4 regions of the Margalitia sp. FSL K6-0131 genome follow, and region 3 is predicted to be linked to each of the others. Evidence: riboswitches for the same ligand, from Rfam matches in the RefSeq annotation. Region 3 holds a riboswitch; each other region holds the start of a gene.
What was found. Region 3 has a riboswitch for S-adenosylmethionine ahead of NSQ59_RS02365 (5-methyltetrahydropteroyltriglutamate--homocysteine S-methyltransferase). Riboswitches for the same ligand answer to the same signal wherever they lie in the genome.
Positions count from the first base shown of each region.

Region 1: linked by a shared signal. The riboswitch ahead of NSQ59_RS04235 (Fur-regulated basic protein FbpA) and the one ahead of NSQ59_RS02365 (5-methyltetrahydropteroyltriglutamate--homocysteine S-methyltransferase) in region 3 are both predicted to bind S-adenosylmethionine.
Region 2: linked by a shared signal. The riboswitch ahead of mtnK (S-methyl-5-thioribose kinase) and the one ahead of NSQ59_RS02365 (5-methyltetrahydropteroyltriglutamate--homocysteine S-methyltransferase) in region 3 are both predicted to bind S-adenosylmethionine.
Region 4: linked by a shared signal. The riboswitch ahead of NSQ59_RS05420 (SDR family NAD(P)-dependent oxidoreductase) and the one ahead of NSQ59_RS02365 (5-methyltetrahydropteroyltriglutamate--homocysteine S-methyltransferase) in region 3 are both predicted to bind S-adenosylmethionine.

Region 1 is NZ_JBBOZS010000001.1:840,971-846,441, reverse strand. Features, by position in the region: gene NSQ59_RS04260 (glutamine amidotransferase-related protein) at 1-381, shown strand, start outside; gene NSQ59_RS04255 (phosphotransferase family protein) at 1,118-2,122, opposite strand; gene NSQ59_RS04250 (DinB family protein) at 2,119-2,628, opposite strand; gene NSQ59_RS04245 (hypothetical protein) at 2,664-2,834, opposite strand; gene NSQ59_RS04240 (GNAT family N-acetyltransferase) at 2,877-3,410, opposite strand; SAM riboswitch class I at 3,674-3,777, shown strand; gene NSQ59_RS04235 (Fur-regulated basic protein FbpA) at 3,844-4,044, shown strand; gene NSQ59_RS04230 (3-hydroxyacyl-CoA dehydrogenase) at 4,094-4,993, opposite strand; gene NSQ59_RS04225 (LysR family transcriptional regulator) at 5,133-5,471, shown strand, end outside.
Region 2 is NZ_JBBOZS010000001.1:3,635,794-3,641,264, reverse strand. Features, by position in the region: gene mtnA (S-methyl-5-thioribose-1-phosphate isomerase) at 1-789, opposite strand, end outside; gene mtnK (S-methyl-5-thioribose kinase) at 811-2,004, opposite strand; SAM riboswitch class I at 2,397-2,552, opposite strand; gene ltrA (group II intron reverse transcriptase/maturase) at 2,870-4,696, opposite strand; gene NSQ59_RS17800 (carbon-nitrogen family hydrolase) at 5,427-5,471, opposite strand, start outside.
Region 3 is NZ_JBBOZS010000001.1:459,885-465,355, forward strand. Features, by position in the region: gene ltrA (group II intron reverse transcriptase/maturase) at 1-748, shown strand, start outside; gene NSQ59_RS02360 (putative protein N(5)-glutamine methyltransferase) at 1,062-1,892, shown strand; gene NSQ59_RS02365 (5-methyltetrahydropteroyltriglutamate--homocysteine S-methyltransferase) at 2,008-3,135, opposite strand; SAM riboswitch class I at 3,219-3,319, opposite strand; gene NSQ59_RS02370 (GNAT family N-acetyltransferase) at 3,720-4,307, shown strand; gene NSQ59_RS02375 (hypothetical protein) at 4,461-4,589, shown strand; gene NSQ59_RS02380 (HTH domain-containing protein) at 4,644-5,030, shown strand.
Region 4 is NZ_JBBOZS010000001.1:1,094,827-1,100,297, forward strand. Features, by position in the region: gene NSQ59_RS05400 (SDR family NAD(P)-dependent oxidoreductase) at 1-16, opposite strand, end outside; gene NSQ59_RS05405 (alcohol dehydrogenase catalytic domain-containing protein) at 44-1,066, opposite strand; gene NSQ59_RS05410 (hypothetical protein) at 1,326-1,478, shown strand; gene NSQ59_RS05415 (alpha/beta fold hydrolase) at 1,507-2,334, shown strand; SAM riboswitch class I at 2,534-2,642, shown strand; gene NSQ59_RS05420 (SDR family NAD(P)-dependent oxidoreductase) at 2,850-3,614, shown strand; gene NSQ59_RS05425 (Na+/H+ antiporter NhaC family protein) at 3,641-4,993, shown strand; gene NSQ59_RS05430 (S-ribosylhomocysteine lyase) at 5,064-5,471, shown strand, end outside.

The DNA.
Region 1 (5,471 bases), 380 kb from region 3:
TTAATCGATGTAAATACCGAAGAGGTTGATGCCAATGCGGCAAATAAAGTAGTAAGCAAATTATCCTGCTCCCTTCGCGGAAATATCCATCAATCTGTTTTTATAAAGAAAAAGACAAAAGTATATGAAATAATCCAACAAGCGCAAATAACAGAGACCTATAACTGCAATTATGGAGTAAGTCCTGAATATCAAGAAATGTTGGATGAACACGGCTTGGTTGTTGCAGGTGTGAATGAAGACGGTGAAGCACGAATTCTCGAACTGCCTCATCATCCCTTTTTTATCTTGTCATTATTTCAACCAGCAATGAATACAAGCAAAGAACATCCGCACCCATTGATTACTGCTTTTATAAAGGCCCTTTTTACAATATCTTAACGGGTTCACTTACGAGGTGCAAAACGGTAAATTACAAACCTAATCACATAACAAATCACAGCATATTGAATCAAAAAGGCTTGGAGATGCAAATATCTCTCAGCTTTTTTTCGCTAAAGCATCTGTAAGTTAAAGCGAGTTTGATAAATAAGCGGAGAAATTCCTCTTAATTACGAAATAGGACTGAAAATAGCTTTAATAGACGGAAAAATTCCGACTATTGACTCGAAAAACGTGAAAATGGGTCATTTTACTTTGCTTAAGCGGAAAACCTCCGCTTATATACCTCGAACCGAGTTCTTTTCTGCGGTTTAACCGGAAAAAATCCGCTTATTTTAAATATCACTGGTTACTCCATTAAGGATAAGACTTTTTATGTTTCAAAAAACCAAATGAACCTTATTTAGATGCGTTGTGGGGAGCATTCGCTCTGTCTCCTTAGCCCCACTAATCCAGCCGTGAAAGTTACCCATTAAAATCAAATCAACTATCTCTGTAATCGCAACATAATCCACGTACTAAACCACAAAAAATTCACACATCCTCCAATAATTATTTCATATTCTGTGATTTACTATGTGAATTAGGAAACGATAAGCAATTAAAATTCGCCAAAATGTTGATAAATTAATAAAAACGCACTGTGAATGATAGTGTGAATTCAAGTGCGTTTTGCTATGTGTTTTATAATGTTTACACCTCTAAAGTAAACCCGTTACTAATATTTTTGGGAAGGTTATTCTTTATCCAAAAAATTCGTATAAGTCTCCACCCACTGGGAAAACGGAAGATTGGGGTCCCAAGTTACCATATTGATTGCTTTTGCGCATCCCCAATCTAAAACGCGCTGCTGAAGCATATGTATTTTCAGGCGATTTTTTACTGCCTCTTTATTTTTTATATCATCCAAATAAACATTTAAAAGATGTTTCGCTATCTCCTGTTCCCCGTTATCCATATAATAAATCATCATCTTTATTAAATCCGAAACAGGATCTCCGAAATAAGCATTAGTGAAGTCGAATACCCCACTGATTTCCCAGCCATTCAAACCGTTGTTAATCAAAAAGTTACCGGGCTTAAAATCACCCATCACGAATGTTGGGGAAGTAAATGTTTCGAAGCTTTGTCTAGAGCCCTCCAACAATGTTTCTGTCCATTTTATATCATCCGTTGTAATCACGGAGTATTTCTTCGCATCTTCTAACCAAAACATAATTCTGTTATACAGCCATTTTACATAGCCTTCTTTAAATGGAACTATCCCAAAATGCCCGGTATCAAGCTCACCGAATTGCTTCACTTTCCAACGATGGAACTCCCTTAAAGTTTCTGCAATTGCTTCAGCAAGTCGATGCTTGTCCTCTGCATTCAATAAAGCTTGAAAGTGACCGGAATTCATATGCTCCCCTTGGAGGCATGGCATAAGCGAATAGCTCCAACCGAATATTTCTTCCGAATCGTCTATCCTATATGGAATGGGAACCTTTACTTTTGTTCTTTTATGGAGATTTTCAATAAAAAATTTTTCCTCCACCAATTGTCCAGGATACAAAGGGTTTCCCTTCAACACAAATTTCCCTTCCGTTGATGTGATAAGCATCGTCTGTCCCATTGCCCCATTTGCCGTTTTCGTAGAGGAAACCAGCTGTCCTAAATGAAATTTATCCAGCATAAGCTGCAATTGCTCGTTATGGATATGGCCTAATTTATTGGAAGCAAAAATGATTTCCGTTGTCATTTAACAACCTTCTTTAGCTTTTGTTCTAATTCATCCTTCTGACGCAGGTGATGGCGGGAATGCATGCCGACTAAATCGTACCACTCCCTCGCATTTAGCCAGCCAAATCCCCCATGTTTCACTTTGTAATTTGGATTGATACCATCCACTTTCATTTCCCATTCTCTCATTCTTTCGATTACCTGATCCAGTCTGTTCGTAAGTTCTTCTCTGCTTGCCGAATTGTTTGGCGGGGAATTTAATTCAGTTGGTAATTTGATTTTAATAGGGGGAAAGCCGCCTAATTTATATAAATTCTCCCCGAACTCCGTTTTTCCAAGCGTTTGCTCTTCCTTTGCTAATGCACAGGCTTCCATATAATCTAGGTACTCATTGGCAACAACAATCAAATGGTCATACATTTGCCCAATAGACCAAACACCTTCAGCCGAAATATATTGTAACTGCTCTAATGAATAGTTTTGCAAATCTTTTTTGAACGTTTCCAGCACTTCATGATCACTCATTAAACCCTCTCCCTTTTAGGCCAGCCCCTCGTTGATTAAGAAACTCTTTTTTTATAAAACAAAAAGATAAATTGATATAATCCAAAGACCACCGTCAGCATAAGAATGACTGGAAATTTTCGCTCGGCAGGAATGAAAAAGTATACAATCATCATAGTGAGCAGAAAGATAAAATAACCAATATTAAATGCTTTTTTGAAGGTCATAGAAAAACCCCCCTTTTATGTGTCCTACAGCTTAACATTAGTTTATACAAATTTATACATTAGGATATCATCAACATACTCATTTTCACTCATCTTGAATTCTTTTATTTTACGTCCCTCTTCCAAGAACCCGATACTCTTGTATAAGGATATTGCTCTAAGGTTGGTTGACAATACTCCTAAGCTTACCTTTTCGATAAAAAGATTTTTCTCTGCCCAGTCTAATAATGCTTTCAAGAGCATTTTTCCAATTCCCATCCCTCTGTATTCTTTCTTAACCAGCATGCTTAAAGAACCAGTGTGTGATAATCTTTTACGATTATCAGATTGAAATACTATCCAGCCGACAACCCCGCCATCTATTTCAGCCACAAGCATTGTCTCTTTTTCATTTTCGATTATCTTATGAATCCATTCTTTTTGTTCCTGTATGGATGGTTTCTCAATTTCTTCAGGTACTGAAATGAAAAATTCCCTCTCACAAATGATAGAATACTCTAAATCCAAAATTTGCTTAGCATCCTTTAAAGCTGCAGTCCTAATAATGCATTTCACATTATTTTTGAATACAGGCATTCCTCTTCCTCCAAATGATTTTTTATTAATCTTCGACATTTGCTATAAAATTCCTGCTGTATGAAAACTTTCCATAATCTAAAAAAAGATATGTAGCATTTCATAAATTATTCTAATTTTATGGATTGCGCCTGTTCCGGTGTCCGTTTTCGGTTGCCACTAAATTGTTGGCATAAAAAATGGAAATAGAAATAAATATAAGTTGACAAATAGGAATTATAGGATTTATTCTATTATCAATAATAAAATTAACATGTCATGGAAACTTATCCAGAGAGGTGGAGGGACTGGCCCGATGAAACCTCAGCAGCAGATTCCAATGGAATCCTGTGCTAATTCCTGCAAGCATATGCTTGGAAGATAAGTTGAGGTTCATAAGTATTCGAGTAATCCTCTTCTTATCTTTATTCATTAAAAAGGAGTGGATTTTTTTATGGGTAAATTACTAAGGGAAGCTGTTGAAACTAGAAGGAACGAATTAATTAGTAAGTTAATTGAACTTGATCAATATAAAAAAGACGGCAAGCATTTATTTGAGTTAACCTTATCGGATTTGGAATATGAATATTTTAAAATTCAATCAAAAAACCACCCTCACAGCGGTATCGATTCCATCCGGTGGAGAAATTTTTAAATTGGAAAATGCAAATATCCCTTTCTAGAAAGGGATATCTGCTTTTATATTAAGCTTGTATAAAATCCGGGTTCATGAAAGTTGGATTAGGATACTTGTAGAATCCTTCCCCTGTTCCTCTTCCAAGCTTTCCTTTATCGATATACTCGGATTTCAATAAATCAGCAAGTTTTTTATAGTCAGGGTTACCTGTTGCTTCCGCTTTGGCGAGTGTAATATTATAAGCGGTTGTGATTCCAACCACATCTAAAATCGCAAATGGACCCATTGGTGCTCCTGTTGCTACCATCCATGTTTTATCAATGGTTTCCGGATCGGCAATTTCATTTAATAACAACATTTGCGCTGCATCTAAAAGCGGAACTAATAATGAATTTAAAATATACCCTGGCTGCTCTTTTTGCAATGGTAATGCAACCATTCCGATGGCTTTGGCAAAATCAATTACATCCTCAAATACTTTCGCGTCCGTTCCAGGATGCTTCATGATTTCCGCAGTATTGTTTTTCCAAATTTCATTCGCGAAGTGCAAATTTAAGAATTTTTGCGGACGGCCTGTCGCCTCTGCAAATTGGCTTGGCAATAATGTCGATGAGTTGCTCGCAAAAATCGTTTTTTCCGGAGCTACTTTTCCTAGTTCTTTATAAAAATCTGTTTTTATTTGAACCACTTCAGGGATTGCTTCAATCACTAGATCCGCCTCAGCAGTTGCTTTTGCTAAATCACTGTAAAAGGAAATTCGATTAAAAGCGGAATTTACTTCTTCCTCTGTTGCTTTTAAATCTTCTTGATAACGTTGTTTCAAATCCGAGATTCTATCTTTTGCTTTGCCTAATACTTCATCATTAATGTCATATACATTTACATTAAAGCCTTTGAAAGCAATTTGGTAAGCAATTTGACTTCCTAAAACGCCGCTTCCTGCAACGGTGATATTTTTGTAATTCATCGTATTTTCTCCTCTTTTCTTAAAAGAAGCTTCCTTATTAATATCTTTTATTACCCCCTAATTATAACAACGTTTTAAATTAAATAAAAATTAGATATACTAATTAATAATTAAGTAATACTTAATATAGGAGCAAAAGATGAATCTTGAACAATTACAATATATCGTCGAAATTTCCAAATCCGGGTCCTTAACGATGGCGGCCCAAAAATCGCATATTACTTTGTCGGCAATCAGCCAATCCATTTCATTGTTAGAAAGTGAATTGGGGGTAACGCTATTTTCAAGGTCACGGGGGCAAAGTGCTGCACCAACACCTGAAGGAAAGGTGATTATTGAAAAAGCAGCGGAAATATTAATGAAAGTGAATGAGCTAAAAGAAGAAGCGAATAGCTTCAACCATACACTGTCAGGTGAATTAAGAATCGCTACGATTCCTGGTCCCACCCACTTACTTGTAGAAACTGTAGCCCGTTTT
Region 2 (5,471 bases), 3.2 Mb from region 3:
GGCTTTTGCTATTAATGCTAACCCAAAAGTGCCGATTTTATTAGCTGTATCACCGTTTGCAGCTATTCGATCTGCTCCAACAATGACTGCCTTAATTCCCTTTGTTTTCATTGTATGAGCAGCCATATTATCGGTAATTAAGGTAGTTTCTACACCTGATTGCTGAAGTTCCCAAGCGGTTAATCGTGCTCCTTGTAAAACAGGTCGGGTTTCACAAACGTATACATGAAATTGTTTTCCTTTTTCCCTAGCAAGATGAAAAGGAGCAAGCGCTGTTCCATATTTTGCAGTAGCGATAGAGCCTGCATTGCAGATGGTCATCACGGAGTCTCCGGGATGCAGCAATGTTAAGGCGTTCTCACCAATTTGCCTGCACATTTCCTCATCTTCCGCTTGAATTTGAAACGCCTCATGAAGAAGAGTAGTTTTTGCTTCGTTAATGGAACGAACATTTTCCAATGATTTTTCTAAACGATTAAGCGCCCAAAATAAATTTACAGCGGTCGGTCTTGAACTGGCCAAGTAGCTTTTTTCTGTGTTTACTTTCAACTTAAATTGTTCAAGTGTTTCAAAGTCATACTTTTGCGCAGACATTGCAAGTCCATATGCTGCCGCAATTCCGATTGCAGGCGCTCCCCGAACCTTTAGTGTAACGATCGCATCATATACATCCTCAATTGTAGTCAAATTAATATAATCTGTATGATGGGGAAGATTTTGCTGATTTAAAAGTTTAATATGATCTTCCTTCCATTCTACAGATATCGGAATCCGTATTGTTTGAACCATTCTAATACTCCTTTTTGCCTATTATTCATTGATGTTTTGTTTTATAAAAGAAATATAGTCTTCCATACCATTAATTTTATGGCGATAAAGAATACAAGCCCTGCCTAGCTTTAAAGCTGTCTTTTTCGCAGCAATTCTCACCTTTATATCCGTTATTCCATCTAAATCCTTTACATGTGAAAGACCAATGGTACGGCGGATTAATTCACAGCCCGCAAAGCCGATAGAGTCCGTAAAGATTTTTCCAAGGATATACGGCAAATAGCTTTCAATCTCCGCAAATGGTTCAAGGCAATCTTTTTGCCATGAATCGGTGAAAATCGTTTGAAAGATATCCCAAGTTTTTTCTAAATGATTTAGAATTACTTGTCTTTGTTCACCAGTTCTTACGATTACTTGAAAAATTAGATTCGCAAAAAATTGGCCAACGTCGAAACCAAACGGGCCATAGAAGGCAAACTCGGGATCAATGACCTTTGTTTCGGTTATACTGGCAAAAATGCTGCCTGTATGTAAATCTCCATGCAGAAGGGCTTCGGTTTCAGTAAGAAATTGCTTCTTTAATTTGGCAACCTCGAATTTTAAGGATGCATCTTTCCATATCTCACGCACGGTATCCTTTAGTTCCTCTTCAAAATCATTTGTATCAACATCAAAAAATGGATCTGTAAAGACTAAGTCCTCCGTAATTTTGCATAGTTCTGGGTTGGAAAATTGTTTCACCAAATCCTTCTTCTTGAAAGGGTGAAGAGCATAATCGGATGTATAAAACAATGTCTTTGCTAAATATTCTCCAACATGTGAAGAAAGCAGCGGATAGTTTTGACCATCGATTAAGCCAGTACGGGCAATAGTTAAATGAGATAGATCCTCCATAACGGTAATCGCCAAGGTTTTGTCAGTATGATAAACCTTTGGTACAAGATGCGAAACAAACTCACCGTGAGTTTTTAAGGCATTAGCCTCGATTTCAGAGCGATGGATGGTTAACGGCCAGCTTTCTCCAACCACTTTAGCATAAGGAAGAGCTTGTTTTATAATAATTCCTTTTTGCTTTTCATTATCGACAATATGGAAAACTAAGTTTAAATTGCCATCGCCTATTTCTTTACATACAAGGTTTTCTTTATTGGTAAACAGTTGTAAGTTGATTGCTAAATTAATCGCTGATTCCACTGTTAATGGTTTGTACGTGTTTTCTGTCAATACTGCCATGATAACTCCTCCTTCAATAACACATTAAATGCAAATATAGATAGTGTTTTCTTGTTGCTCAGGGATTTATAAAATTGAACCTTGTGGATAACTTTTTGAAAAGTTGTCTACGTCTAGCTTCAAGTGAAATTGGCACTTCAAATTTCACCAGCGCCTATCGGCTAGTGGATTTCTCCGTCTCCTCCCTACGATAAGTCAACATCAGTTGAAAATGGAAGTGCTATTTTCACTTGTTCGTGAACTACCTCATTGTGTTTCCTTTATCTCGAGGTGAGCGACTACGAAATCCATACGCCGATGGGCAAGGCGCTTACGCATTTGTTCTTAAGAGGCTTTTCAACATTAGAAAAGCCTCTTTCCACATAGAAAGAGGCTTGAAGTCATCTTCGCACCTCTTATCTGCCAGAAGGAAATCCTTCTGTTGGAATTAGCACCGTGCCTTATGGGAAAAATCCCGGCGCATTCATTAGCGCCCCGTTTCACAACGGTATTACGGTCGGTTGCTGGGCTTCATCGGGCCAAATCCCTCTGCCTACTCTTGATAAGAGAAAATTAAGTCATAATCAAATATTCAATTAACGCTATTTTACAAACATAAAAATCATTTTGTCAATAATAATAAAAAATTTTAATAGAATTCTGGTAATCTGTCAGCAAAAACAGGGATTGTGTTTCGGACCTTTGAAACGGTTTCTAAATCAATTTCTCCCGTAATGAGCTGTTCATTTTCCGTTCCTTCCGCAATAATCTATAGTGATAGGTAAGAGTTTGATGTAATCTCCGTCTTTTCCCCCACTTCACACTGAGCGAGCCCCTTTCAGAGCACTCAGCGTTCCATCGTTTCCAACTGATACAATAAATTATTTTAAACTACTATTGGTTCATTTCCAGATTCAGTTCTCAAGCGATTAAGCTTGTTAAACTGTTTCGTATTAAGATTTAGAGTTCGAAGAACCTCCCGGATTCTATCAGGATTTTTCATGTATATGAGTTTATGTACTTTGGAATCTATAATCACTAAGTTAGAGTACTTATCAGTGCCACCCATCCTACGGGGCTTAACGTTATGACAATAGATTCTATCGATTCCTATTACTTCACCTGTTACATAACATTTTCCATACTGGGCTACGTATTTTGATATTTTGTTGTCGTTGTACTCAATGCTCCGATTGACAGAATAATTGGACATGACATATTTCAAAACATCTCTTGGTATGGCTTTAAGATTGCTATGAACTTTCTCACGACCAACCTTTGAAAAGTTGCATATATTTTGTGAAAAGTTCATTGGCTTCTTGTGATGTACTCCGGTGATTGGAAGTAAAGGTGCATTTTGAACTACATATACCTTAGTATCTGATTTTATCCCTTGAGTTTTCTTTTTAAATTCTTCGGATGTCTCTTTGAATCTAATAACGCTCATGTTGTTTCTTAATCTGGTTTTAATGGCTTTGCGCAAACCGTAGCTAATCTCCGTTAAATCAAGATATATTTTCGTGGCATATCGGTAGTAATTTTGTATACCAATTAAGGTGGTATTATATCGAATTACATTTTCTGCTATAGGATTCTTTTGAATTTCTCGAACTCTATCCTTTAATACTCTTTTGGTTTTAGTGATAGCTTTATCAGTCATGTTTGTTTTTGCTACCCAACCAAATTTAGATTTTCCTTGAGGAACCAATTTGACTTTAAAACCTAGAAAAGTAGAAGAGTTCTTTTTTAAATTGACTACTTTAGATTTGTCGGCATTGACTTCAAGACCGAGTCTTTTCTTAAGAAAGTCAACTGTGGCATGATAGTATCGCTTGGCATCCTTATATGTTCTACACATGATTTTAAAATCATCAGCGTAGCGTATAATATAGCCATCCTTGAGATTAGTGTATTTCCTAGCATATTGACGAAACCCAATGGTGGTCGCATTTTTAGGTTTGTAAGTTTCCCATTGATTGCTGACCCACCAATCCAGTTCATTAAGAACAATATTGGACAACAAAGGGGAGATTATCCCACCTTGCGGTGTTCCTTTAGTAGGAATTCCTTCACCCTCAATTTCGGATTTAAGAATTTTAGAGATAATACAGAGTAGGGACTTATCTCTTATTCCAATTGTCCATAGCTGCTTCAAAAGTTTTCCATGATTGACATTGTCAAAGAAACCTTTTATGTCAATATCAACACAGTAATGATGATGTCCAATGTTCATGAGACTAATCATCCTACTAAGTGCATGGTGGGTGCTTCTGTTTGGTCTAAAACCATAACTGTGGTTATGGAATTTTGCTTCACAAATTGGTTCAAGAACTTGCAAAATACTCTGTTGAACCAATCTGTCCCAAATAGTAGGAATGCCTAAAGGTCGCAATTTATCGCTTCCTTCTTTAGGTATATACACTCTTCTAACCGGTTGTGGTTGATACCAATCCAACCTATCTCTTACACCACGTATAATTTCACGGTCATTCAAATGCCAAATATCTTTAATAGTTAATCCATCTGTTCCCGCAGTTTTACTACCCTTATTACTTTTAATATTTCTAAATGCTAAACGGATGTTATCTTCGGAACCAATAATAGACATTAATTTATAGAAGTTGTTACCGTTAAGACTGTTGGAATATAATTCATCAAAATAATCTTGCATATTATAATATTCACTGTGTCTTAACTTGGGCTTCTTCAACATGGGCTGTACCCTCCCCAGAAGGAGAAAGCTACATCTCTTAGTTTTACTCAAAACCACGTTGAACCGTTTAAATAACTATCAGTCTTCAATCGACTAGTGGCTATCCCTCCACGTTCATTACACGCTTCATAGGTACTGTGCCACCACTTTCACTGCCATAAATTTTAGTTATACATTTACTAATATCATAAATGCTTTCCTAAGAACCGTTTCATTGGAGTGCAAGTCCTCAACGTTGGCAGTTTACCACGTTCCATTATTCCTATCTTTACATATACACTTTTAGGTTTCTCCTATGAGCCTGCTACCTCGATATTGCCTTTAACAATATATGGACTTTCATAAAGGAGAGTTTTACTAATCCACAGTAGCGACACCACTTGTGTCAACAGACCTTTCGACCTGCTTCCGATATAGACCCGTACCATCAGAGATTCGTCCGTACGAAACACCAATCACATGCGTTTCTTAGTACATCCTAACCATAAGTGTTTTATAGACTCCCGGTCTATAGGTTGCACCATCCACCTCTGGACAGTTTTCGTGTCATAAGACTTACGGCAACTCTCGACCGACTTCATCGAGCTTCATACAGAATAATTCTTGCCAATTATTCTGCATGTCGAAGGATTAGAGGAAGCCCTTCAAGGCGTTACCCTTTCATTTGACTTCTCGGAATAATAGTTCACTCGAAACAGGAAATATGTTTCAAAGCGCCTAAGCTTTTCACTTAGGAACGTGTCGCGCCTCCCCATGGATCGATAATAAGCGAATG
Region 3 (5,471 bases):
AGAGTCGGGGATTATGATAAACGGTGTGGAAACTATCAGCGAAGAAGGTGTTCCTCAGGGTGGACCATTAAGTCCACTACTTTCCAATATCATGTTAGATGAATTAGATAAGGAACTAGAGGAAAGAGGACACAAATTTGTCCGCTACGCAGATGATTGTAATATTTACGTAAAAACCAAGAAGGCAGGTTTACGTGTCAAGAGTTCTATCACTACTTTCATTGAAAAGAAGCTTAAACTAAAAGTAAATGAAGAGAAAAGTGCGGTGGACAGACCGTGGAAACGAAAGTTTCTTGGATTCAGCTTCACATCAAACCGTAATCCAAAAATCCGTATCGCAAAAGAAAGTATAAAGAGAGCTAAAAGTAGAATAAAAGAACTAACATCAAGGTCAAAACCCATTCCATTGGAATTGCGTATTGAGAAACTAAATGAATACCTTGTTGGTTGGTGCGGATATTTTGCGCTGGCAGACACGCCAACTCCCTTTAAACAACTGGATGAACATATTCGAAGAAGACTCCGAATGTGCCTTTGGAAACAATGGAAACTACCCAAAACAAAAATTAAAAGGCTCATATCCCTTGGCGTTCCAAGAGAGAAGGCCCATGAATGGGGAAATTCTCGTAAGAAATATTGGCGCATTTCGAATAGTCCTATCTTACACACAACACTAAATCTAAAGTTTTGGAGAAATCAAAAGCTTAAAAGTCTGTTAGATAGATACAACCATTTGCGTCATACTTAAGTGAACCGCCGTATACCGAACGGTACGTACGGTGGTGTGAGAGGTCGGGGGTTAGTCACCCCCTCCTACTCGATTGCTGGGTATTGGTGTTTTTGGTTTACAAGGAAGTTATATACAAAACACTGACATTATTTTTTTATATTGTCTTATAATTGTGAACAGCCAAGAAGGGAGTGTATTCAATGGCCTTCCATCAACAAAAGATGTTAAGGTAACAAGTCAGTTAAAGAAGGATATTTTCTTTTATTATCGAATAATAAATAAACCAAAATTAAAAGGGTGATAGCGAATAAAAGTAAAATTAAGTATCCAATTGGACGACAAAACGGAAAAATCTATTGTTAACAGGCTTCGAAGTGCTGGCTGTGTATTTGCAGAAGAGGAAGCTCAAATACTTATTTCAGAGGCACATTCTTTAGACGACCTCAACCAAAAGGTGAAAATGCGAGCAGATGGTCTGCCGCTTGAATACGTCATTGGATGGGCAGAGTTTTGTGGTCTGCGGATAGAAGTGGAACAGGGAGTTTTCGTACCTCGGAAACGTACGGAATTTCTTGTTCGTCAGGCAGCAGACCTGTCTTGTTCTGGAGATATAGTCGTTGACCTCTGTTGTGGCTCAGGTGCTGTAGGTGCTGCTCTGGCGGCAACACTCGGGGGTATTTCCTTGTACTGTGCTGACATCGATCCGGTCGCTATTCGATGTACAAGACGAAACGTAACGGATTTCCGGGACTATATTTTTGAAGGTGACTTGTATAATGCTTTACCACAATCGATTAAAGGTCATATAAATTTATTAGTTGCCAACGTTCCGTACGTTCCCACTAAAGCAATCGATATGCTTCCCATGGAGGCACGTCTTTATGAACCAAAGCTAGCCTTAGACGGAGGAGATGACGGCCTAAATATTCAAAGGATGGTAGCTGAAGAAGCTCCATATTGGCTCGCTGCTGGAGGTCAGCTATTGATAGAGACGAGTGAAATCCAAGCACCTCAAACGTTCGAAATCTTTACTAATGCCGGATTAACAACAAATGTAGTTAGAGACTTAGAACTAGATGCTACTGTCGTTATTGGAACTAATAATGCTTTTTTAAATGATTGGCAACAAGATTGTGATTTGTACCTAAAAAAATATAGATAAATACATAAGACCGTCAAATGGACGGTCTATTTATATACGGTGGGATTAATACAATCAGGAAATTAGAACATCTCATTCTATAAAAAAAGAAGGAGGTGTTTTATCAATCATATACTTAAATAGTACCCCAAACACTTTCGGCAATTTCAATTACATGTTTAATCTTCTTCCATTGATCCTCTTCCGTTAACTTGTTCCCCTCTTCCGTACTGGCAAATCCGCACTGAGGACTTATTGCTAGATTTTCTAAAGGAATATTTTTATTTGCCTCATTTATTCTTTCTCTTATTCTGTCTGGGTCTTCTAGTTCTGGGAATTTAGATGTAATGAGTCCTAATACAACGGTTAAATCAGTACGTTTGAAGCTTTTTAAGGGTTCGAAATCACCTGAACGATTATCGTCGTATTCAAGAAAGAGTCCATCTACCTGTAAGTTCGCGAATATGGCATCCGATATCGTATCATATCCACCACTTGTAATATAAGTAGATCGGAAGTTTCCTCTGCAAATATGCATGGTAATTAACATATCATCAGGTCTCTTAGAAATAGCATCATTCAAACAACGAACTCTAGTATCAATGATTTCTTGTACATCCTTACCGTGTTTTTCAACAACTGCTTTGATACGATCTTCTGAAACAAAATCAATCCAGGAAGTATCGTCTAATTGGAGATAACGACAGCCAGCATCATAGAATCCTTGAATTGCTTTTTGATAAGCCGCTACCGTATCACAATAGAACTGCTCTTGATTGTCATGATAATATTCATCACCTTGAATTCTAGTAAATAACATGTTAGGACTAGGGATCGAAAACTTCGCAACCTGGCTTCCATCACCGTATTTTTCTACTGCTTGTTTTAAAAACTTAAAGTGTTCTAACATATAATGGCCATTAAAATCTACTTTACCAACTACTTTAATGGCATTACTTTTTGGTTTGTCACCTTTGAAGTTATTAATATATTCCGCTTCAAACAATTCTACGCCTTCTAAGCCTGCCAAAAAGTCTAAATGCCAATAAGAGCGTCTAAACTCCCCATCTGTGATGGATTTAAGACCAACCTTGATTTCCTTTTGGACAAGTTTCTCAATTTCTGCATCCTCAACAGCCTTTAGGGCATCTGTATCGATTTCCCCATTTGCAAAAGCCTTTCTTGCTTCTTTAATAGGTTCTGTTCGAAGAAAACTGCCTACGTGATCGGCTCTAAATGGTGCTTTAACTAGTGTTTTAGTCATAAAAATCTTTCCCTCTTTCCTTTAAAAAATATAAAAACCTCTTCTCACAAATAAGAAGAGGGGCAATTTCCATATCCGATCTCTTCTTATCTTCAAGCATTCGCTACTGGAATTGGCACAGTACTCCTAAAAGTCTGTTGCCGAGGCTTCGCAGGGCCAGTCCCTCCGCCTCTCTAGATAAGAAAATTCTAAAAATATTTAACTATAAGTTAAGTTACACCTGTTCTGTTATTCTGTCAATGAAAATCTGCAGGGAGCAAGGGGATGATAATGGTTGTGGTATTCGTTATTAACTTCAATGATCCTTATTAATGCTTTTTGAGTTTAATACTGCTGCATACTTCTTCCCTAATATTTACATCCGTTTATAATTTTTGTATAATTTATAATGTTGGTAATTATTTTTAAAGGGAGGGGATTTTTATGATTAAATCAAATTGTATACAAATTGAATTTTACGTTGGTTCAAGCCCCTCAAGTTTAAATTAAGAATGATAAAATTGCAGATTATTTCATTTAGAAGGCCTTCGTAAAAAACGGAGGTCTTTATTTATTTGACTAACATTTAAAAAAGGAGTTTAGTTATGAAGATTAGACCGTATCAAATAGAAGATGAACAGGGATGGGTAAGATGCAGGGTATTGTCCTTTTTGGATACTGCGTATTTTGACAATGTATTAAAGGAAAAGGAAATCTATGAAAACCCAGCAATGGAATTAGTCGCTGAAGAGGAAGGTCAAATAGTCGGATTAATAGATATTGAATACGAAATAAAGGAGAGGACAGTGTGTTCAAGAGGCACTGGACTTGGCGGAATGATATGGCATATTGCCGTCCATCCTGACTTTAGGAGAGAAGGGATCGGTACAAAGCTTTTAAACGAAGCAGAAAGAATTGCTAAAAACAAGGGATTAAATCGATTAGAAGCTTGGACGAGAGACGATGAATGGGTAAATAAGTGGTATGTGAAAAATGGATTCACAAAGGTAGAATCCTACTTACATGTGTACATTGATGGCGGAAATGAGTTGAAAGGAACGATTAAAAGTGAAATGCCTAACTTATTCCCCGTTCAGGCTTTTGCTCATTATGTTGGTGAAGATGTTGAATTAGTAAAGAAAAAGTTTAATAGGGCACATGAATGTGTTTGTTATGAAAAAATGTTGGAGTAAGTAGGTTGCTTAGGCAACCTATAATTTTGTTTTGTGTAAGGAATGTAATAGTTAATAGGGAGGAAAACAAACTCCTATGTTGAAGAATAATATAGTCGATAATACCTGAGTCTCAAAAGGAAATGGTACGAAATGAGAATAAAAGGGGTTCGAATGGTTTGGCTCATAACTTTTCTAATTATCATTTGGGGAATTGGTTTAATTAAATTGCTTATCAATAATGATGAAATGATGGTTGTACTGCTTCCTGTGGTTACTTATCTGTTATTTAGAAAATTATAAACAAAGCATTATTCTAATAGGTTAGCAAAAAATAGAGTATTAAGGGTGTTTTTTATGAAAAGCATTAATTTAGAAGATAATATTTCGAAGTTGAAAAATGTATACAAAATGTCTGATGGCTTAATCAATAAGATTTTATATTCGAATGAAACAACAACCTATTCCAATCATCCAATAGAAATCAGCAGCTTTTTAACACATGTAGATAATATAGATGATACTGTAAGAATAATCTCTATTATCGAGGGGCTGCATAGAAATATTGGTATTAGCTATGAAACGTTGGCTGTTTATTGCGGTATAGATACATTTGAGTTTGAGGAATTTTTACATAGCCCAGCATCTTTGAAAATAGAGAAAAAGTTTATATTAGCTGTTAGAATAATGTATTTGCATTTTGTTTTGAAGGAAAAATATAAAATTGAGACTATTTCCGATTAAATTACATTACCTGGTATAGAAAATTTATTCTTTATTATTGTTATCATTTTCTTATTGTGCCAATATCGATGAGCTAGAGGAAAGGAACCTTCAGCCATACCCTTTAAGAGAAATAATTAGCAGTTATGCAACTGGGAAGGAAAAGATATTTTGGGAATCCACCATTAATGAGGAAATCGATAAAAATAATATTAACTGAAAGCACAATTTATCTGACGTATCCAAAAATAGGTGTGGAAAATAAAAAAGTTAAAACGGACTAAATATCCAAGAAAAGGGTAACCATGCGTGAAAATAATAACAATGGTGAAAGGATCGTGCCCGGAAAGGGAAAGCTCGAGAAGAAACGGTAACAAAAGAGGAAGTATTGTGCCCGGAAAGGGAAAGCTCGAGAAGAAACGGTAACAAAAGAGGAAGTATTGTGCCCGGAAAGGGAGAGCT
Region 4 (5,471 bases), 630 kb from region 3:
TTTTGTTACGATTCAATTGAAAAACCTCCTCGATATACTATTTTTAAGGTGTTAGGAGAACTTTTACCCCTTCGCCACTATGGGAAATTTGAAAAGCTTCTTTATAGTCCTCTAGTGGTAAGTGGTGAGTTAAGGCAGGCTGTATGTTGAGCTTTTTACTCGAAATTAAGTCTTCCATCAAGTCCCAAGTGCTCCACATTCTTCGTCCATGTATTCCATAAAGAGTTGCCTCTTTAAAAACAAGATCATTTGATAGATTAAGAGAAACATTGCCAGGAAATAGACCTGCTAGTACGACCTGCCCACCCTTTCGCAAATGAGGCAGTGCTTCTTGAAGTGCCCGTTCATTCCCGGTGGTCTCTATGATGACATCTGGAATATTAGTGCCAGTTAATACATCGGTACTCTTTGATGTAAGGGGATTCCAAGCTGTAACATCCGCGCATTCAGAAGCTATCTTCAAGCGATTTGGCTGGATGTCGCTAATTGAAACGGATTCCGCTCCAAGTGCCATACAAGAACATGCTGAAAATATTCCAATAGGACCGGCTCCGAGAACAGCCACTCGTTTCCCTGTAATATCCGCTTTCTGAGCAGCATGAACCCCTACTCCTAATGGTTCTAATACAGAGGCAATTTCATCCGGAATACTGGAAGGGATTTTTCTGACGCAAATCGCCGGAACTGTTGCATATTCTGCAAAACAACCGTTTGTTTGCAAGCCAAATAATTGTAGGTTCTCACAAATATGGGGATTCCCACTCAAACAAAGCTGACAATGACCACATGGGATGTGTGTCTCGACGCTTACACGGTCTCCCTTCGATAAAGAGGTAACTTTTCTTCCAATATCCACTACTTCTCCAACACATTCATGTCCCATAATTCCTGGAATCTGGATGTTTGCATTAGCAGCCCAAGGGTTCCAGTCATAAATATGCAAGTCAGTACCGCAAATCGCTGCTATTTTAATAGAAAGCAATACTTCATTATCCTTAGGGATGGGAATTTCCCTATGTTGTATGGTGGCACCAGGGCCAGGATTAACTTTTGCAAGTGCACGCATCCTATCACCTCCTGTTTATATAATTCAAATTATTATGTTATCTCAAAGGAATGTCCAATACCAATTTATATATTGGATATAGGGAAAAGCTCGCTTGCTGCATAAAGGGATAATTCATTACTAATTCGTATAATAGGAAGGTTGTTTTAAAAATAATTAATCTAGGATGAGCAACCCGACATCATTTCTCATAATTGCATTCCATTAGGATGTATGCTATGACTGAATTAGAATTTATAAGATATGGGTGGAAAAGATAATGAAAGTAAAAGTGCTGTTCATCGCTCCTTATGAAGCAATGGTGAATTTAGTAGAAGAGTGTAGCGAAAAAGAAAGGGAGTTGGATGTTCAAATTAAGATTGGGAATCTTCAAGAAGGGGTTGGCAGTATTCTATTATATAATTTTAGTTAAGAATTTTATTAAAAAAGAGGGATAGGATATGGCATATTGCAAAGTTCGTCAAGCAGAAATACACTATGAAGAATTTGGGGAAGGGAAACCAATTATTATGATACACGGTTATACACCCGACCATCGATTAATGACTGGATGTATGGAACCTATATTTACAAAGAGAGATGGATGGAGACGTATTTATATTGATCTGCCAGGTATGGGTTTAACAAAAAATTATCATGTCATAAGTAGTTCTGATGAAATGTTGGATGCTGTTTTAGAATTTATTCAAACGATAATTCCTAATCAAGAGTACATAATCGCAGGAGAATCATATGGTGGTTACTTAGCTAGGGGCGTTATTCAAAAGCAAAAAGAAAAGGTACTAGGTGCAGCATTTATTTGTCCTGTTATCATTCCTTTTTCAGAAGGAAGAACAGTTGAGAAACATAAAATATTGAAAACAGATGAAAGATTTATTGAAAAATTATCAAAGGAAGAATTAGAGGATTTTAGAAATAATAATGTTGTGCTTGATGAATACACTTGGTTAAGATACAACCAAGAGATTTTAAGTGGCTGTAAAATTGGAGATGAAAAGTTTTTAGATAAGGTTAAGAATAAATATGGATTTACTTTTGAGATTGATCAATCTGTTTTTAATAAACCTAGTGTATTCCTTTTAGGAAGACAAGACTCTTCAGTTGGATACAAAGATGCACTTGGTTTATTAAACAAGTATCCACGAGGTACATTTGCTATATTGGATAGAGCTGGTCACAATTTGCAAATTGAACAACCACACCTTTTTAATCATTTAGTAAATGAATGGTTGGATCGAATGGAAGAGTCTATTAATCATAATTTATGATATGCGATAAGATTGTGAAATAATTTACTAAAGCACAGCCATGTCACCTAACGACAATTATCTAACTATAAATATTTGAATAAAAAAGAGCATGCCATTAATCCAAAAAAAATATTTTCACAATAAAAATAAAATTGACTTTTCTGAAACCATTGTGTATCCTATACAAATAGGATGTAAATTTAATTTCATATTGTATCTCTTATAAAGAGTAGTGGAGGGACTGGCCCTATGAAGCTCGGCAACCTTTCATGTTTAACATGAATTGGTGCTAAATCCTGCAAAACATTAGTTTTGAAAGATAAGAGAGGACGTACCTACTTGTTAATCCAAGGCCTCTCTATTTATGAGCGGCCTTTTCTTTTTAACTTTTGGATTAATGATGCTCCTTTTTACTAATTCCTTCTTCATTAAATAAGGCATATCGTCTATAAAAAGAAGGTAAAAAAACAAAATTTAACCACATTTTAATCCGATTATTCCAATATGTTTAATGCTTTTAAAGGAGAATTATTATGTATTGTATGGACCTAACTGGGAAAGTAGCCATTGTAACTGGCGGAGCACAAGGAATCGGTAAAGCAATTGTCGATGCTCTTTTAGACTGTGGAGCAAAGGTAGCAGCAATCGATATAAACGTTGACCCACAACAAACAACTAATCATTTGCTCTATCTTCAGGCGAATGTTGCAAAAAGTGAACAAGTCGAAGAAATGGTGCAAACGGTGACCAAAACTTTTGGAAGGGTAGATATTTTAGTCAATAATGCCGGAGTTTCTTCCTTGGATTATGCCGTCGATATTAAAGAGAGTGATTGGGATCGTGTAATGGATGTGAATGCAAAGGGAGTTTACTTATGCAGTCAAGCCGTCGCACGTTACTTAAAAGAACAAGGTGAAGGAGGAAAAATTATTAATATTTCTTCGCAAGCAGGTAAAAATGGCTATCGATTAATGGGGAGCTATGTAGCTTCTAAACATGCTGTATTAGGTTTTACAAAGGTTATGGCCATCGAATTAGCAAAAGATCAAATAAATGTTAACGCCGTATGTCCTGGAATCGTTGAAACAGATATGAAAAGAAATGAAAGAGTTATAGGAGGTAAGTTGAGAGGATTAAATGCAGAAGCTATTAAAGATGAGGATATTTCACAAGTACCATTAGGAAGAACAGCAACACCTCAAGATATTGCCAATGTCGTTGTTTTCCTAGCATCAAAATACTCCGATTATATGACAGGCCAAGGGATTAATGTAACAGGTGGTATGACAATGCACTAATGATCCATAAACTGGAGGGAATAGAAATGCCTACTATACAAAAAGAAAATAAAGGAAGTGCACTTGCTCTTTTGCCCTTGCTAATCTTTGTATTGCTTTTTATCGGTACAGGGCTACTTTCAAAAGACTTTTCAAAAATGCCATTAAGTGTCGCGATTATTGTTGCAGGTGCGATTGCACTTTTAATGAATAGGAAAGAGACGTTATCGAAAAAGGTTGATATCTTTTGTAAAGGGGCTGGGCACCCAAATATTATCTTAATGGTAATAATCTTTATTTTGGCCGGAGCTTTTGCAGGTGTTGCTAAGGAAATGGGTGCTGTAGAATCAACGGTTAATCTTGGATTGTCCTTTCTTCCCGCAAATTTATTAATGGTGGGACTATTTGTTATCGCCTGCTTTATTTCCACCTCGATGGGAACCTCAATGGGCACAGTTGTTGCACTTGCTCCTATTGGGATAGGAATTGCAGGACAAACAGATATTTCGATGGCATTGGCGATGGCTACTGTTATTGGAGGAGCAATGTTTGGTGATAACCTATCAATGATTTCAGATACAACGATTGCAGCAGTAAGAACTCAAAACACGCAAATGAAGGACAAATTCAAAGTCAATTTCTTTATTGTGCTGCCTGGGGCCATTCTAACTGCAATCATTCTTGGAATTATCACACTTGGTAATCATGCAAATATAGGTGGGGAACATCCTTATGAAATCATTAAGGTTCTTCCTTATGTTGCTGTCCTTATAGCAGCTCTTGTAGGAGTGAATGTTTTAATCGTATTACTTGGAGGAACGATATTTGCTGGCATAATTGGTATGGCCTATGGATCTTATGATTTGCTCGGCTTTTTGCAAACCGTTGCCAAAGGTGTCATGAGTATGGAGGATCTTGCCATTGTAGCTATTATGATAGGCGGGGTAGTTGAACTTATTAAATATAATGGCGGAATTGATTTTCTATTAAATTTCGTAACTAGTAAAATTAAATCTAAAAAGGGTGCTGAATTTGGGATTGCAGGCTTGGTTAGTGTGGCTGATATTGCGACGGCTAATAATACGATTTCCATTGTCATTACAGGCCCTTTAGCGAAAAATATTGCAGATGAATACCATATCGATTTAAGAAAGTCAGCTAGTATACTCGATCTGTTCTCCAGCTGCTGGCAAGGGATAGTTCCATATGGTGGGCAGTTGCTAGCTGCAGCAGGTTTAGCTTCCATCTCACCTGTTAGCATTATTCCTTACTCGTTCTATCCAATATTAATGGGGATTTGTGGGATAGTAGCCATTTTAATTGGATATCCAAAGCTACAAAGCAAAGAAAAAGGAATAAATAGTAAGGCAAATCCTTCTTTAGAAGAAAAATCTTTATGATAGTTAATAGGAGAGAAAATTTTTGTTTCTAAGTTTCAGGCAAAAAAATATTATTTAGGAGTGAAATCAAATGGTACAAAAAATGAATGTAGAAAGCTTTAATCTCGATCATACGAAAGTAAAAGCACCTTATGTCCGATTAGCTGGCGTCACTCACGGGAAAAATGGAGATGTTATTCATAAGTATGATATTCGAGTAAAACAGCCCAATAAAGAGCATATGAAAATGCCTGCTCTTCATTCCCTTGAACATTTACTTGCAGAAAATGTCCGCAATCATCTTGATCATGTTGTCGACTTAAGCCCTATGGGTTGTCAAACTGGCTTTTATTTAGCCGTCCTTAACCATGATGATTATGATGGAATTCTGGTTGCACTGGAAAAAACATTGAATGACGTATTAGCTGCTAAAGAAGTTCCGGCTTGCAATGAAGTACAATGCGGTTGGGCTGCAAGTCACAGCCTTGAAGGGGCGCAG